3 regions of the Streptomyces sp. BBFR2 genome follow, and region 2 is predicted to be linked to each of the others. Evidence: riboswitches for the same ligand, from Rfam matches in the RefSeq annotation. Region 2 holds a riboswitch; each other region holds the start of a gene.
What was found. Region 2 has a riboswitch for cobalamin ahead of ACGH2B_RS07685 (ribonucleoside-diphosphate reductase subunit alpha). Riboswitches for the same ligand answer to the same signal wherever they lie in the genome.

Region 1 (5,398 bases), 1.5 Mb from region 2:
CTCCAGACCGAGGTCGTGGTCGAGCCTGGCGGCCTGGATGAGGGTCCAGATCTGCGCGCGGATGGCCGGGAGCTTCGCCGGGTCCATGGCGCTGATCTGCGCGTACTCGTCGAGGAGCTGTTCGAGCCGGGCGATGTCGCCGTACGACTCGGCGCGCGCCATCGGCGGGACGAGGTGGTCGACGAGGGTGGCGTGGACGCGGCGCTTGGCCTGGGTGCCCTCGCCCGGGTCGTTGACGAGGAACGGGTAGACGAGGGGGAGGTCGCCGAGGGCGGCGTCGGGGCCGCAGGCGGCGGAGAGGCCCGCGTTCTTGCCGGGCAGCCACTCCAGGTTGCCGTGCTTGCCGAGGTGGACCATGGCGTCGGCGCCGAAGCCGCCGTCGTCGGCGGAGGCGGCGATCCAGCGGTAGGCGGCGAGGTAGTGGTGGGACGGCGGCAGATCGGGGTCGTGGTAGATCGCGATCGGGTTCTCGCCGAAGCCGCGCGGCGGCTGGATGAGGATCAGCAGATTGCCGCGGCGCAGGGCGGCGAGGACGATATCGCCCTCCGGGTCGCGGCCCGGCTCGTCCACGTGGCTGCGGTCGAGGAACATCTCGCCGGGCGGCGGGCCCCAGTGCCGCTCGACGGCGTCGCGCAGCTCCTGCGGCAGCGTGGCGTACCAGCGCTTGTAGTCGGCGGCGGGGATGCGGACCGGGTTCTTGGCGAGCTGTTCCTCGGTCAGCCACTCCTGGTCGTGGCCGCCCGCCTCGATGAGGGCGTAGATCAGCTCGTCGCCGTCGCCGGAGGCGAGACCGGGGACTTCCTCGTCGCCGAAGTCGTAACCCTCCTCGCGCAGGCGGCGCAGGAGGGCGACGGCGGAGGCGGGGGTGTCGAGGCCGACGGCGTTGCCGATGCGGGAGTGCTTGGTGGGGTACGCGGAGAGGACCAGCGCCAGCTTCTTCTCCGGCGCCGGGATGTGGCGGAGCTTGGCGTGGCGGACGGCGATCCCGGCGACGCGGGCGGCGCGCTCGGGGTCGGCGGCGTACGTCGGCAGACCGTCCTCGTCGATCTCCTTGAAGGAGAACGGGACGGTGATCAGGCGGCCGTCGAACTCGGGGACGGCGATCTGGGTGGCGGCGTCCAGCGGGGAGAGACCCTCGTCGTTCTCCTCCCAGGCGGCGCGGTTCCCGGTCAGGCAGAGCGCCTGGAGGATCGGCACGTCGAGGGCGGCGAGCGCGCCCGCGTCCCAGGACTCGTCGTCGCCGCCGGCGGACGCCTCGGCGGGCTTGGTGCCGCCCGCCGCGAGGACGGTGGTGATGATGGCGTCGGCCGGGCGCAGCGCCTCGATCAGCTCCGGTTCGGGCGCGCGCAGCGAGGCGACGAAGAGCGGCAGCGGCCGGCCGCCGGCCTCCTCGATCTTGGTGCAGAGCGCGTCGACGAAGCCGGTGTTGCCGCTCATGTGGTGGGCGCGGTAGTAGAGCACCGGGATGAGCGGGCCGTCGATGTCCGTACGGGCGGCGGGCCGGGCCAGTTCGCCCCAGGACGGGGCGGGCTGCGGCGGTTCGAAGCCGTGGCCGGTCAGCAGAACGGTGTCGGAGAGGAAGCGGGCGAGGCGGCCGAGGTTCTCCGGCCCGCCGTGCGCGAGGTAGGCGTGCGCCTCGGCGGCGATGCCGACGGGGACGGTGGACGCCTCCATCAACTGGGCGTCCGGGGCCTGTTCGCCGGTGAGGACGACGACGGGGCGGTGCTGGTCCTCGGCGAGGAGGAGGTTCAGGCCCTCCTCCCAGGCGCGGATACCGCCGAGGAGACGGACCACGACGAGGTCGGCGCCGTCGAGCAGCGCGGGGAGTTCGGCGAGGTCGAGCCGGGCCGGGTTGGCGAGCCGGAACGGCACGGGGCCGTCGGCGGCGCGGGCGCTGAGGAGATCGGTGTCGGAGGTCGACAGCAGCAGAAGCATGCGAGCGCAGAGCCTTCCTCGGGGTATCCGCGCCCCGGGTGGTTCGTTGGACGGCGGGAGTTCCTGACTCACCCGGCGGCTGCCGGGCTCACAGTGGCGGGACCGCGCCGGACTCTCACCGGGCTTCCTCCCTGAGGGCCGCCCCGCGTCGGGAAAAGCCCTCGTCGCCGTCGCCGGCGTCGGCGGGCCGGCTGACCCACCGGAGTGAATGGTAAGGGCTGCCCCGCCGCCACGGGAGCGGGCCTTCGGATCGACGCACGAGGTCAGGGGGCGCCTTGGGGGCGCGGCGCGATCCATCGTGGGTTGCCCTTACGGGATGTCCCTATGGGGCGGCCCGGGCGGGATGGCCTTACGGGTCGGGCGCACGGATGCCTTACGGGGTGCCCCTGCGGGGAGGGGCGGCTGGATGGGCGGGGGGGTCGGGCCCGTACGGGGTGTGCGGGGCCGAGCCCGTACGGGGTGCGGGGCCGAGTCCCTAAGGGGTGCGGGGCGTGGGCCCTGCGGGGTGGCCTTACGGGGTGCCCCTGCGGGGAGGGGCGGCTGGATGGGCGGGGGCTCGGGCCTGTACGGGGTGCGGGGCGGAGTCCGTACGGGGTGCGGGGCGTGGGTCCTGCGGGGTGGCCTTACGGGGTGCGGGGCCGGCCCGGGGTGGAGTGCGGGGCCGGCCCGAGGTGCGGAGCCCCTTGCGGGCGGCCGTACGGGGTGCGGGGCCCCGCGCGTACGGGGTGCGGGGCGGCCCGGGGCGCGGGTTCGGCTCCGGTGGGGCGGCGGCCAGGGCCGTGCGGCGGGCGGGGCGGGCATCCTCGGGTGGCCTCACCGGGGGCGGGCCCTCGGGGGCGGGGCCCTCGGACTTACGGGGTGCGGGCCCGGTCCGAAGCGCGGGTTCCCCGTCCGGGGGCGTGGCTCCGGAGGTACAGGGCTGCGCGCGGCCCCTACGGGACGCGGGCCGTTCCCCGTAGAGGGCGGGTGGCCGCTGCGGGATGCGGGTCCGGGCCCCGTACGGGCATCCCGGACGGGGCGCGTGCGAGGTGGTGGGTGTCCGGGCCGGTGGGCGGGGCGGGCCCCGGGGCGCCGTCGGCCTTCGGGGGGCGTCGGTATGCTCGCGGCCATGCCGCCCTCCCCCTCGAACCGGCCCTCCGGGGCCCAGCCGCCGCTGCGTGAGCGCGGTGACGCCTGCCCGGGAGCGCTGCGGCTGCACACGGCGGCGGACGGTGCGCTGGCCCGGGTACGGGTACCCGCCGGGGAATTGACGGAGCGTCAGGCGACCGCGTTGGCGGACGCGGCGGACCGCTTCGGGGACGGCGGGCTCTCCCTCACCTCGCGCGGCAACGTGGAGCTGCGCGGCCTCGGCGACGGCTGCGGCGGCGACCTGGCCGCGCTGCTGGCCGACGCCGGTCTGCTGCCCTCCGTACGCCATGAACGCGTCCGCAACATCGTCGCCTCGCCGCTCGCCGGACTCGACGGCCGCACCCCCGCCGACGTGCGGCGCTGGGCCCGTGAGCTGGACGGAATGCTCTGCGCGCAGGAGTGGACGGCGCGGCTTTCGGGCCGGTTCCTCTTCGTCCTGGACGACGGCCGGGGCGACGTGACGGGCCTCGGCGGAGATGTGACCTTGATCGCAGAAGACGCGGAAGACGCGGCAGGCGCGGGGGGAGCGGCGGGCGCGGCCGACGCGGGGCCGGGGGGCGCTCCCGGGGCCGCCCCTTCCGCTCTCCTCTTCCTCGGCTCCCCCGACGGTACCGGTGGCGCCCCGGCGGCGCTGCGGGTCGCGGGCGCCGACGCCGCCCGTGCCGCGCTCGCCGCCGCCCGGGTCTTCCTCGACGCCGCCGACGCGAGCGGCAGCGGCGCCTGGCGGGTCCGGGATCTTCCGGGGGGCGCGGCGCCGGACGCGCGCGCCGTCGGCGAACGACTACGCGCCGCCGGGGTCCCCGCCGCGTACGTACCGCCCGGCACCGTCCCGGACCGGCCGGAAGGCGGTGCGCCGTCACCCGGACCCGTCGAAGGGCCCGGCGGGCGCCGCACGCTGAGCGTCCTGGCGCCGCTGGGGCGGCTGACCGGCGCGCAGTGGCGCCTGCTGACCCGTATCGCCGGCGACGGGGACGGCACGCTCCGGCTGACCCCGTGGCGCGGCGTCCTCGTCCCCGGGGTCGCCGGGCCGGTGGCCGCCGCCCGGTTGCGGGAGTGCGCGGACGCGGGCCTGGTCACCGCCCCGGACTCGCCCTGGTACCGGCTCGGCGCCTGTACCGGGCGCCCCGGGTGCGCCAAATCCCTGACCGACGTACGGGCCGACGCGAGCGCCGTGGCGGCGGCCCTCGGGCGGGCTCCCGCGCTGCCGGTGCAGTGGTCCGGCTGCTACCGCCGCTGCGGCCACCCGCACGGCGCCTGGATCGACGTCCTGGCGACCGGCGGTGGCTACGACGTCACCGTGGTCCGGCCGGGGGCGCCACCGGAGCCGCTCGCGGCGGGCGCCACCGTGCGGCAGGTGGCGGAAGCCGTCGCGCCCGGGGTGCCCCCGGCGGCCCCGGGTACCGCACCGTGACCGCCACCGGGCCACGCCCCGGGCCCCGCGCCCGTTAGCGCGTACCCCGTCCCGACGCAGTACCCCGGACCGGAAACCCCGATCCGGCACCCGTTTCCCCACCCCACCACCGACCCACCACACCGAGGGCACCGTGTTCGACTACGAGAAGGACGGGGCGGCGATCTACCGCCAGTCCTTTGCCACCATCCGCGCCGAGGCGGACCTCGCGGGGCTGCCCGCCGACGTCAGCCGGGTCGCGGTCCGCATGATCCACGCCTGCGGCATGGTCGACCTCGTCCGCGACCTCGCCTTCTCACCCGGCGTGGTGGCGAGCGCGCGCGCCGCGCTGCGCGCCGGTGCGCCGATCCTGTGCGACGCGAACATGGTCGCCAGCGGCGTCACCCGTAAGCGGCTGCCCGCCGGCAACGAGGTGGTCTGCACCCTCGCCGACCCGTCGGTGCCCGCGCTCGCCGCCGAGCTGGGCACCACCCGCAGCGCCGCCGCGCTGGAGCTGTGGCGGGACAAGCTGGACGGCGCGGTCGTCGCCGTCGGCAACGCCCCGACCGCCCTCTTCCGCCTCCTGGAGATGATCGAGGAGGGCGCGCCGCGGCCCGCCGCCGTGCTCGGCATACCCGTCGGCTTCATCGGCGCCGCGGAGTCCAAGGAGGCACTGGCCGCCCATCCGGCGGGCCTGGAGCACCTGGTGGTGCGCGGACGGCGCGGCGGCAGCGCCATGGCCGCGGCGGCAGTCAACGCCCTGGCGAGCGAGGAGGAATGAGCGTGCCCGAGCAGTCCGCCGCCCGCACCCCGGGCCGCCTCTACGGTGTGGGGCTCGGCCCCGGAGACCCGTCCCTGATGACCGTAAGGGCCGTAAGGGTCATCGCCGAGGCCGATGTGGTGGCGTACCACAGCGCCCGCCACGGCCGGTCCATCGCGCGCGCC
Region 2 (5,398 bases):
CGGTGCGGTTGGCGTGGTCCTTGAAGGTCATCCAGCCGTTGCCGGTCTGCGCCAGCGTCCGCATCATCCGGGAGTACAGCACCCGCGCCGGGACCTGCTTGAGCGCGCGGCCCTCGGCCTCCGCCTTGCGGTACGCGGCGTCGAACGCGTCGCCCCACAGGTCGACCAGTTCCGGCGCGTCCGAGGGGGAGAACAGCGACCAGTCGGCGTCCGCCTCGACGCGGCGCATGAACTCGTCGGGGATCCAGTGCGCGATGTTGAGGTTGTGGGTGCGCCGCGCCTCCTCGCCGGTGTTGTCGCGCAGCTCCAGGAACTCCTCGATGTCCGCGTGCCAGGTCTCCAGGTAGACGCAGGCGGCGCCCTTGCGCCGGCCGCCCTGGTTGACGGCGGCGACGGAGGCGTCCAGCGTCCGCAGGAACGGCACGATGCCGTTGGAGTGCCCGTTGGTGCCGCGGATCAGCGAACCGCGGGCCCGGATACGGGAGTACGAGAGTCCGATCCCGCCGGCGTGCTTGGAGAGCCGGGCGACCTGGTGGTAGCGGTCGTAGATCGAGTCCAGCTCGTCCAGCGGCGAGTCCAGCAGATAGCAGGACGACATCTGCGGGTGGCGGGTGCCGGAGTTGAAGAGCGTGGGGGAGGACGGCAGGTACGACAGCGTGCTGGTCAGGCGGTACAGCTCGGCGACGTCGGCCAGCGCCCGCGCCGAGTCGTCCTCGGCGAGCCCGCAGGCGACGCGGAGCAGGAAGTGCTGCGGGGTCTCGATGACCTGCCGGGTGGTGGGGTGGCGCAGCAGGTAGCGGGAGTGGACGGTGCGCAGCCCGAAGTAGCCGAACCGGTCGTCGGCGCCGTCGGCCAGCGCCCGGGTGACGAGCGCGTCCAGCTCGGCGGCGTGGGTGGCGACGAACGCGGCGGTGGAGTCGGCGATCAGGCCCTCGCGGTGGCCGGTGGCGACCGACGCGGAGAACGACGTGGCGCCCTCACCCGCGGCCTCCTCGGCGATGGCGAGGGTCAGCAGCCGGGCGGCGAGCTTGGAGTACTGCGGCTCGTCGCCGATCAGACCGGCGGCGGCGTCGATCGCCAGCTCGCGTAGTCCGGCCTCGTCGGAGCCGGGGTGGCGGCCGCGGAGCGCGGCGGCGGCGACCTTGCCGGGGTCGGTGGCGGTCAGATCGGCGGTCAGCTCGGTCAGGGTGCGCAGCAGGGCGGTGCCGGGCGGGTCCTGGCCGGGCACGCCGGCGGGGAACGTGGCCGTCTCAAGCGCTGCGGCCTCGGCGTCGGTCGCGGACTGCGGTGGCGCGGTGGTCACGTGGTGCTCTCCCTCACTCGGCGGGGGCCGGGGGGAGGCGCGACGGACACGCACGGCGGGCGGCGGCACCCGGCGGCACACAGGCGCGGGCGCACGGGCGGCCCGCGCGGCGTCCACCGGCCCATCCCTCGGGGCCCGGACATCTCGACGTCCGGCCAGGCGGCGCGGACGTACCATCGGCAGGTCTTCGGACTCACGGGCACATCCCGGGCCGGGCCGGGCGATATCAAGGGATATCCATGTGCTCGTACACCGTTGCGGGACAGTTCCGGACTCACACCGGATTCCCCTGCGACGACAGCGAGGATGAGCATACATGTGGTGGTGACCTCTTGGGCGCACCCCCATATCTAGTGCGGTGCGGTGAGCGGGCGGTGGCTGTCGGTGGTCTCGAATATCGTCGGTATCGCAGCCCCCGCAGGGCTTGGCGACGCACGAGGAGGCTCCCGTGACCGCGCTCATCGACCGGCCGCACGGCACGCTCACCGGCTACTTCGAAGAAGCCGCCCGGATAATCGACAGGGCGGAAGAAGGCGTACGGCTGGAACTCGTCAACGGGAAGATCAGCAGCAAGGCCGTGGCGGACGGGGACCACGGGCGGATCATCCAGTGGCTGACACGCATCTGCATGCAGCACCGGCCGGAGCTGTGGCTCAACCCTGACCAGGGCCTGAAGGTGGAGACGTACCGCAGTGGCCGAGCGCGCCCGGACGGTTCCCTCGCGGCCGGCGAGGCGTTCGTGGGGCAGGGCGAGTGGGCCGATCCGGACTCCGTGCTGATGGTCGTCGAGGTCACCCCCCACGACTCCGACTCCGACACCGACCGCCGCGACCGGGTGGAGAAGCCCCGGGCCTATGCGGAGTCCGGCATCCCCCTCTGCCTGCTGATCGACCGGGAAACCTGCGAGGTGACCCTCTTCAGCGAGCCGGACGGCTCCCGCTACGAGGACGTCCACACCGTCCCGTTCGGCAAGGCGCTCCACCTGCCGGATCCGGTGAACATCACGCTGGAGACGGAGCCGCTCAAGGACTGGGTGAGCTGACGCCGCCGCCGTCCGCGGCAACAACAGCGGGCCGCCGCTTCCCGTGAGGAAGCGGCGGCCCGTGCGGAGCGGGTGCGGGGTGTCAGCGCCCCGCCGGCACCTCCTCCGCGGCGGCCGGCCGGTCCGCGGCGGCGCTCTCGTCGCCGGCGTCCGCGGTGTAGTCGCCGGGGCTGGTCTCGTCGGTGCCGTCGGGGGCCTTGAAGGCGCGGAGGACGAAGGTCAGGACGACCGTCACCACGACGTTGAGGACGAACGCGGTCAGGCCGATGTAGCCGATCTGGCCGATGCCGGGGATCTCCGCGCTGGAGCCGCCGAAGTGGGCCTGCGTCGGGCTGGCCACGCCGTAGGCGGCGAGCGTGCCGTAGATCATGCCGGCCGCCCAGCCGGCCAGCAGCGCCCAGCGGTGGAACCAACGGGTGAACAGGCCGCCGACCAGCGACGGCATGGTCTGGAGGATCCAGATGCCGCCCAGGAGCTGGAAGTTGATGGCGACGGTCTTGTCCATGCCGAGTACGAAGATCAGCGCGCCGACCTTCACCAGCAGCGACACCAGCTTGGCGACCTTGTGCTCCTGCTCGGGCGTGGCGCCGGGCTTGAGGAAGTCCTTGTAGACGTTGCGGGTGAAGAGGTTGGCCGCGGCGATGGACATGATCGCGGCGGGCACCAGCGCGCCGATGCCGATCGCGGCGAACGCCACGCCCGAGAACCAGCTCGGGAACATGTCCTCGAAGAGCTGCGGGATGGCGAGTTGGGCGTTGCCGTGGGTGTCCGTGCCCGCCTTGATCGCCATGAAGCCGAGCAGCGCGAGGAAGCCCAGCATCAGCGAGTACAGCGGCAGGATGGTGGTGTTGCGGCGGATCACGTTGCGGTTGCGGGAGGAGAGCGTCGCGGTGATCGAGTGCGGATACATGAACAGCGCGAGCGCCGAGCCGAGCGCCAACGTGGCGTACGCCCACTGGTTGTTGGGGCCGCTGGCCAGCTCACCGCGGGGTTTGCCGGTCGGCCCCGACTCGGCGAACGCCTTGCCCGCCGCGTGGAAGATCGCGTCGAACCCGCCGAGCTTGATCGGGATGTAGATGATCGCGACGCCGATGACCAGGTAGATCAGCCCGTCCTTGACGAACGCGATCAGCGCCGGTGCGCGCAGCCCCGAGGAGTAGGTGTACGCGGCGAGCACCGCGAAGGCGATCAGCAGCGGCAGGTCCTTGACGAACCAGTTGGTGTTCTCGCCGCCGCCGACGCCCATCACGTCCAGTACCGCCTGGATGCCGACGAGTTGCAGCGCGATGTACGGCATCGTCGCCAGGATCCCGGTCAGCGCGACGGCCAGCGACAGGCCCTTCGAGCCGAAGCGTCCGCGCACGAAGTCGGAGGTGGTGACGTAGCCGTGCTTGTGCGAGACCGACCAGAGGCGGGGCAGGAAGGTGAAGATCAGCGGGTACACGAGGATCGTGTACGGCACCGCGAAGAAGCCGGACGCGCCCGCCGCGTAGATCGCCGCGGGGACGGCCACGAAGGTGTACGCGGTGTAGAGGTCGCCGCCGAGCAGGAACCACGTCACCCAGGTGCCGAAGCTGCGGCCGCCCAGCCCCCATTCGTCGAGGTTGGCGGACTGCTCGGCCTTGCGCCAGCGGGCGGCGAGGAAGCCCATGACGGTGACGGCGATGAAGAAGAGGACGAAGACCGCGAGGGCGACGCCGTTGACGCCGCCGGAGCCGGACGCGGCGAGCGCGGAGGTGGGGATCACTTGACCGCACCGCCCTTACGCGCGCGGTTCTCCCGCTGGATGAGCTTGTACGCGGTCATCGTCAGCGCCGTGGAGATCAGCACCCACAGCATCTGGTACCAGTAGAAGAACGGGATGCCGATGAGCGTCGGCTCGATCCTCGCGTACGAGCCGACCCAGAGCATCGCCACGAACGGAGCGATCAGGCACAGTCCGGCCACCACACGCGTCGGTGTGACGACCGGTCCGGAGGTGGATATTCCGTCGTGCTCCGTCATGGCGGCTCCGTCCCTGGCGATCTCCTGCGATGGGCTGGAAATCTATGGCAGGTTCGCGTCAGCCGTCACTAGGTGTCCGCATATCGGTACGGCAACGACGGCCCGCCGGAGCGCCGTTCGGGTGCTTTCCGCGAGCCGCCGCCGCACCGCGCGGACCGCCGCCGCGTCACTCCACCGGACGGCTCAGCCGGGCCACGAACTTGTAGCGGTCGCCGCGGTAGACGGACCGCACCCACTCCACCGGCCGCCCCTGCGCGTCACGCGAATGGCGGGAGAGCATCAGCATCGGCAGCCCGACATCGGCGCCGAGCAGCCCCGCCTCGCGCGGGGTGGCCAGCGATGTCTCGATGGTCTCCTCCGCCTCGGCGAGGCGCACGTCGTAGACCTCGGCCAGCGCGGTGTAGAGCGAGGTGTACTTGACGAGGTTGCGGCGCAGCGCCGGGAACCGCTTGGCGGACAGATGGGTGATCTCGATGGCCATCGGCTCACCACTGGCCAGCCGCAGCCGCTCGATGCGCAGCACCCGGCCGCCGGCGGCGATGTCCAGCAGTCCGGCGAGCCGGTCGTCGGCGGTGACGTAACCGATGTCCAGCAACTGGGAGGTGGGCTCCAGCCCCTGGGCGCGCATGTCCTCGGTGTAGGAGGTCAGTTGCAGCGCCTGGGAGACCTTCGGCTTGGCGACGAAGGTGCCCTTGCCCTGGATGCGTTCCAGCCGTCCCTCGACCACCAGCTCCTGGAGAGCCTGGCGGACGGTGGTGCGGGAGGTGTCGAACTCCGCGGCCAGCGCCCGCTCCGGGGGGACCGGTGTGCCCGGCGGCAGCGTTTCGGTGATCTCCAGCAGATGCTTCTTGAGGCGGTAATACTTGGGTACGCGGGCGCTGCGCGTCGTTGTCGCGCCGTTCTCCGCACTGCCCCCGTCGGTCTGCATGACCCGCCCTTCCGCCCTCTGTCGTGCTGCCGTCACCGGCTCCTCCGTACCTTGCGCCTCACATCGTGGCACGGGCGTGGTCGCCGGGCCCTTCCGCGGGCCCGCACCCGGCAGATGTCGG
Region 3 (5,398 bases), 3.5 Mb from region 2:
GTGAGCCGCACCCGGGTGCCGGGCGGGAGCGCGCCGTGGGTGATCCGTTCCAGGCGGCGGACGACGGTGTCGGCGGGGTGCGGGGTGTGGTGCACCACCGGGCCGGTGATCGCGTGGCAGCCGGGGCCGGAGAGGCCGTACGTGCCGGGGCGCAGCGATGCCAGGCTGCGGGTCAGGGTGACCGTGCCGTCGCCGGTGGCGTGGACGGTCAGGCGCGAGTCCCCAGGGAACGGCACCTGGGGGGAGGGCCGGAGGGCGACGCCCCCGGCGTACCGGCCGGCCGCCACCGCGGCCGCACCGGCACCGATCACGGTGGTGACGGCCACAGCCGCCGCAGGAGCCAGGCGCACGTCTTCAGTGTGGAGCCGGGTGCCGGGGGCGGCCAGCGGACGGGGCGTACGGGTGAGCCGGGGCCGCGGACTACGGCGTGTCCTGGGGATGGCGGCCGTATCCGCGCAGGCGGGTGGCGGTCTCGGCGAGGTCGGCGGCGGTCAGGAGGGACGGGGTGCGGCCGGGGACGGACGAGGCGAGGAGCCAGACCTGGCACATCCACTCCAGTTGGGCGGTGCGGTCCAGGGCCTGGTCGAGGGTGGCACCGAGGGCGAGGGTGCCGTGGTGGGCGAGGAGGCAGGCGGTGCGGTCGCGCAGCGCCGCGAGGGCGTGGGCGGCCAGTTCGTCGCTGCCGTACGGGGCGTAGGGGGCGACGCGGACGGGGCCACCGAGGGCGGCGGTCATGTAGTGGACGGGCGGGAGTTCGCCGGTGAGGACGGTGACGGCGGTGGCGTGCGGGGCGTGGGTGTGGACGAGGGCCGTGGCGTCGGTGGCGCGGTAGACGGCGAGATGCATGGGGAGTTCGCTGGTGGGCGGGAGGCTGCCCGCGCACTGCCGGCCGTCGAGACCGACGGCGGTGAGGTCCCCGGGGCCGAGGCGGTCGTAGGGGACGCCGCTGGGCGTGACGAGGACGGTGTCGCCGACGCGGGCCGAAACATTGCCGGAGGTGCCGACGACGAGCCCGTCGGCGACGGTACGGCGGGCGGTGGCGACGACCTCCTCCCAGGCGGCCGCGAGGGCATCGGCCCCGGGCCGGTCCGGCTGCGGGGCGGGGACGCTGGGACGGGTCACGGGTTCCTCCGATGCGTGGGCGGCGGGTCGCCGTCACCGTACGGGCGGGGCGGCCCTCGGAGGGGCGGCTACGCGGGAGGGGCGACGGTGGGCCCGTCGTTGTACGGGCCGGGCGGCCGTTCGGGCGCTCGCGCGGCGGCCTGGCATGGGAGGGGCGGGGCGGGCCGCCCCGGAGGAACGGGGCCGTTGCCGCGGCGGCCGGGGCCGGCGCCGTTACGGGAAGTCCGTTCATACGGGGAGCCCCGCCGACGGCCCATCGCGTACGGACCGGGCGGGGGCTCCGGGGAGATCCGCCCGCGCGGCGGACCGCCCCGGAGAGGGCGGCAGAAGCCCGGCCGCGGGCGACGGCCCGCCGCCGTGGAGGCCGGTCGGTCCGTTCGACGCGAGTGCGTTCGCGTGGGGGTGCCGGTGCGGTCCGGGGCGGGCGTACGGAGGCGCGGGAGGTGGGGCGGCGTGCGCCGCGCTCGAACGGCGGGGCGTTCCGGGGGCCGGGGGTTTCGGCCAGGCGTGCGGGGTGGCGGGGGCCGTGGATTCGCGCCAGGTCCGCGTGCGGAGGGGGACGCGGGGCGGGGCGAGGGGGCGGGGCGTCCACCAGCGGGGTGACGGATTGCGACGGGGTCGTTCGGATGCTGTTCACGGGCGGCGGAACAAGCCATATTCGGGCCGAGCGGCAGCTCATTCGAGCCACATACAGATGGGGTGCAAGTGACGTGTGAGATACCTCCTTCCGAACACTGCGACGGCGTCATTACCGGGCCCGGCCACGTTCATCTCCCGTTCACCCACCCTTCGTACGTTTCCGGCGTCACTGACCATCGAACTGATTGCCTGGGTGAATGGAACACATCACGCTTCTCATCGGGATCGTGATCGTCACGGCCTTGGTGTTCGACTTTACGAACGGCTTCCACGACACGGCCAACGCCATGGCCACCACCATCTCCACCGGCGCGCTGCAGCCCAAGATCGCGGTGGCGATGTCGGCGGTCCTCAACCTCGTCGGCGCGTTCCTGTCCGTGGAGGTCGCCAAGACCATCTCCGGCGGGATCATCGACGAAAGCGCCGGTATCAGACCTGAAGTGATCTTCGCCGGTCTGGTCGGCGCGATCGTCTGGAATCTCCTCACCTGGCTCGCCGGCCTTCCCTCCAGCTCCTCCCACGCCCTGTTCGGCGGTCTGATCGGCGCCACGTTGGTGTCCGTGGGCACCGGCGGTGTGCACGGCGGCGCCGTGGTGATGAAGGTCCTGATCCCGGCCGTGGCCGCCCCGGTGGTCGCCGGTATCGCGTCGATGGCCGCGACCCGGCTGACGTACCGGCTGGCCCGGGGCCGCGACGAGCAGGAGACGGCCAAGGGCTACCGCGCCGGGCAGATCGCCTCGGCGGCGCTGGTCTCGCTGGCGCACGGCACCAACGACGCGCAGAAGACGATGGGTGTCATCACCCTCGCGCTGATCACCGGCGGTGTGGTCGCCCCGCACTCCGACCCGCCGCTGTGGGTCATCGCCTCGGCCGGTATGGCCATCGCCCTGGGGACGTACCTGGGCGGCTGGCGGATCATCCGCACCATGGGCAAGGGCATCACCGACATCCAGCCGCCGCAGGGCTTCGCCGCCCAGACCGGCGCCGCGGCCACCATCCTGGCCTCCTCGCACCTCGGCTTCGCGCTCTCCACCACCCAGGTCTGCTCGGGTTCGGTGATGGGTTCGGGTCTGGGCCGCAAGGGCGGTGTGGTGCGCTGGTCGACGGCGGTACGGATGGTCGTCGCCTGGTGCCTGACGCTGCCGGCCGCGGGCCTGGTGTCCGCCGGTGCCGCGCTCCTGGCCGACCAGGGTGACTGGGGCGTCACGGCCGTCGCGATCCTCGCGCTCGGCATCTGCGGCGCCATCTGGGCCGCGTCCCGCCGCAAGCCCATCGACCACAACAACGTCAACGAGACCGAGTTCACGGAGCCGCCCGGTGTGGTCACCGCGGCCCTCCAGACGGTCTCCCCTCCCCCGGCCGGGTCGCTGAACCCCGTCGAGGGCGAGGAGTCCGCCCCCGCCGCGAGCGCCCCGCGCGCCAAGACCGCGACAGCCGCCGGCTGACCGCCCGAATCTGAGGAACCGCAGCATGAGCATCGACTGGGCAGCTCTCGGCCAGGTCTTCGGCGTCACCCTGGTGGTGACGGTCGGGATCGTGGGCCTGTTCACGGTCGGCATCGTCGGCACGGCCCGTACCCGGACCGAGGGCGCGCCCGCCACGGCGGGTGCCCCGGGCGCCGGCGCGCGGATCGGCGGCCTCGCCGCCTACGCGGTCTGCGCGGCGGCGGTGGCGTACGGCATCTATCTGATCGTCGCCGCCTGACCCGTCCGGCACGGCGTACCCGGCGCCCGGTCACCGCACCTGAGCGGTGGCCGGGCGCCGTGCGTCGTGCCGGTCCTGTGGCCTCTGCCACATGGCCCGCGATACCACGGCGTCGCAGGTCACGGGTGAGTTGACGGGGTTGGCGGGGCGTGGTGGACTTCCCACGCCAATCGGCGACAGCAGAGGAAGTCCGGTGTGAATCCGGCGCGGTCCCGCCACTGTCACCGGGGAGCGCACCTCCGACGAAGGTCACGGTCCGCCCCGTGCACGCCCGACGGGCGCACGCCAGGACTGGAAGGCCGGGGGACGCGCCGATCCGGGAAGCCAGGAGACTCCTGTCGCCGTCACGTCGAACCAGGGCGCGGACCCTGAGTGAGGACATACCGCCATGCCCGGCCGCCCTGCCAGATCCTCCCTGCCGCAGTCCCTCCGAGGCGTGACGGCGGTCTGATCCGATGCGTGCCGAACACGCCGGCTACGCGTGCGGTGCGGTCCTGGGCTTTCTCGGTGATCTGCTCGCCGCCGACCCGCGGCGCGGCCATCCGGTGGCCGCCTTCGGGCGCGGTGCGGCGGCCGTCGAGGCCCGGCTCTGGCGCGACCACCGCGGTGCCGGCGCCGTCCATACCCTGCTCTGCGCGGGCGGCGCGACCGCCGGCGCCACGCTGCTGACCCGCGCGGTACGCGGGACCGCGCCCGCCCCCTCCCCCGTACGGACCGCCGCCGTCACCGCGCTGACCGCCGCCACCGTCTGGTCGGTGCTGGGCGGTACCTCACTGGGCCGGGAGGCGCGGGCCGTCGGCGACGCGCTGGCCGCCGGGGACCTCGACCGGGCACGGCGGCGGCTGCCGCATCTGTGCGGCCGGGATCCGCAGGCGCTGGACGAGGCGCAGATGGCGCGGGCGGTCGTCGAGTCGGTCGCGGAGAACACCTCGGACGCGGTGGTGGGCGCGCTGGTGTGGGGCGCCGTCGGCGGTGTCCCGGGGCTGGTGGCGTTCCGGGCGGTGAACACCCTCGACGCGATGGTGGGTCACAAGTCGCCGCGCCACCGCCGGTTCGGCTGGGCGTCGGCGCGGCTGGACGACGTCGCCGGGTGGCCCGGCTCCCGGCTGACCGCCGCGCTCACCGTGCTCGCCGCCCCGGACCGGCGCGGCGCGCTGCGGGCCTGGCGGCGGGACGGCGGCGCGCATCCGAGCCCCAACGCGGGCCCGGTGGAAGCCTCGTTCGCGGGCGCGCTGGGCGTACGGCTCGGCGGGACGCTGGCGTACGGCGGGCGTGTCGAGCACCGGCCGCGGCTGAACGGCGGGGGCCGTGCGGTGGCGACACAGGACATCGCGCGGGCGGTGCGGCTCTCGCGGCGGGTGAGCGTGGGGGCGTTGACGGTGACGGTGGCCGGGCGGCTGCTGGCGGGCGCGGTGCGTCCGGCCCTCGCCCGGCGGAAGGGCGGGGTGCGGTGACGGGCGGCGGACTGCTGATCGCGGGGACGACCTCCGACGCGGGCAAGAGCGTGGTGACGGCGGGGATCTGCCGCTGGCTGGTGCGGCAGGGCGTGGACGTCGCGCCGTTCAAGGCGCAGAACATGTCGCTGAACTCGTTCGTGACGCGGGACGGCGCGGAGATCGGCCGGGCGCAGGCGATGCAGGCGGCGGCCGCCCGGGTGGAGCCGTCGGCGCTGATGAACCCGGTGCTGCTCAAGCCCGGCGGGGACCGCAGCAGCCAGGTGGTGCTGCTGGGCAAACCGGTCGGCGAGATGAGCGCGCGGGGGTACTTCGGGCGCCCCGGGAGCGGTGCGCGCCCGGCCGGCCGCGAGGAGCTGCTCGGCACCGTCACCGAGTGTCTGGCCGAGCTGCGGCGCGCCCATGACGTGGTGATATGTGAGGGCGCGGGCTCCCCGGCGGAGATCAATCTGCGGCGCACCGACATCGTCAACATGGGG

Region 1: it holds a riboswitch for cobalamin, as region 2 does, so the genes downstream of both, cobN (cobaltochelatase subunit CobN) here and ACGH2B_RS07685 (ribonucleoside-diphosphate reductase subunit alpha) in region 2, are expected to answer to the same signal.
Region 3: it holds a riboswitch for cobalamin, as region 2 does, so the genes downstream of both, ACGH2B_RS22545 (cobalamin biosynthesis protein) here and ACGH2B_RS07685 (ribonucleoside-diphosphate reductase subunit alpha) in region 2, are expected to answer to the same signal.

The regions. Positions count from the first base shown of each region.
Region 1 is NZ_CP172415.1:3,583,713-3,589,110, reverse strand. Features, by position in the region: gene cobN (cobaltochelatase subunit CobN) at 1-1,935, opposite strand, end outside; cobalamin riboswitch at 1,973-2,093, opposite strand; gene cobG (precorrin-3B synthase) at 3,044-4,474, shown strand; gene ACGH2B_RS14205 (precorrin-8X methylmutase) at 4,608-5,234, shown strand; gene ACGH2B_RS14200 (precorrin-2 C(20)-methyltransferase) at 5,231-5,398, shown strand, end outside.
Region 2 is NZ_CP172415.1:2,089,543-2,094,940, reverse strand. Features, by position in the region: gene ACGH2B_RS07685 (ribonucleoside-diphosphate reductase subunit alpha) at 1-1,303, opposite strand, end outside; cobalamin riboswitch at 1,464-1,638, opposite strand; gene ACGH2B_RS07680 (Uma2 family endonuclease) at 1,752-2,345, shown strand; gene mctP (monocarboxylate uptake permease MctP) at 2,428-4,092, opposite strand; gene ACGH2B_RS07670 (DUF3311 domain-containing protein) at 4,089-4,349, opposite strand; gene ACGH2B_RS07665 (GntR family transcriptional regulator) at 4,516-5,277, opposite strand.
Region 3 is NZ_CP172415.1:5,544,139-5,549,536, reverse strand. Features, by position in the region: gene ACGH2B_RS22565 (alpha/beta hydrolase) at 1-350, opposite strand, end outside; gene ACGH2B_RS22560 (class II aldolase/adducin family protein) at 421-1,122, opposite strand; gene ACGH2B_RS22555 (anion permease) at 1,959-3,206, shown strand; gene ACGH2B_RS22550 (hypothetical protein) at 3,232-3,465, shown strand; cobalamin riboswitch at 3,647-3,800, shown strand; gene ACGH2B_RS22545 (cobalamin biosynthesis protein) at 3,921-4,919, shown strand; gene ACGH2B_RS22540 (cobyric acid synthase) at 4,916-5,398, shown strand, end outside.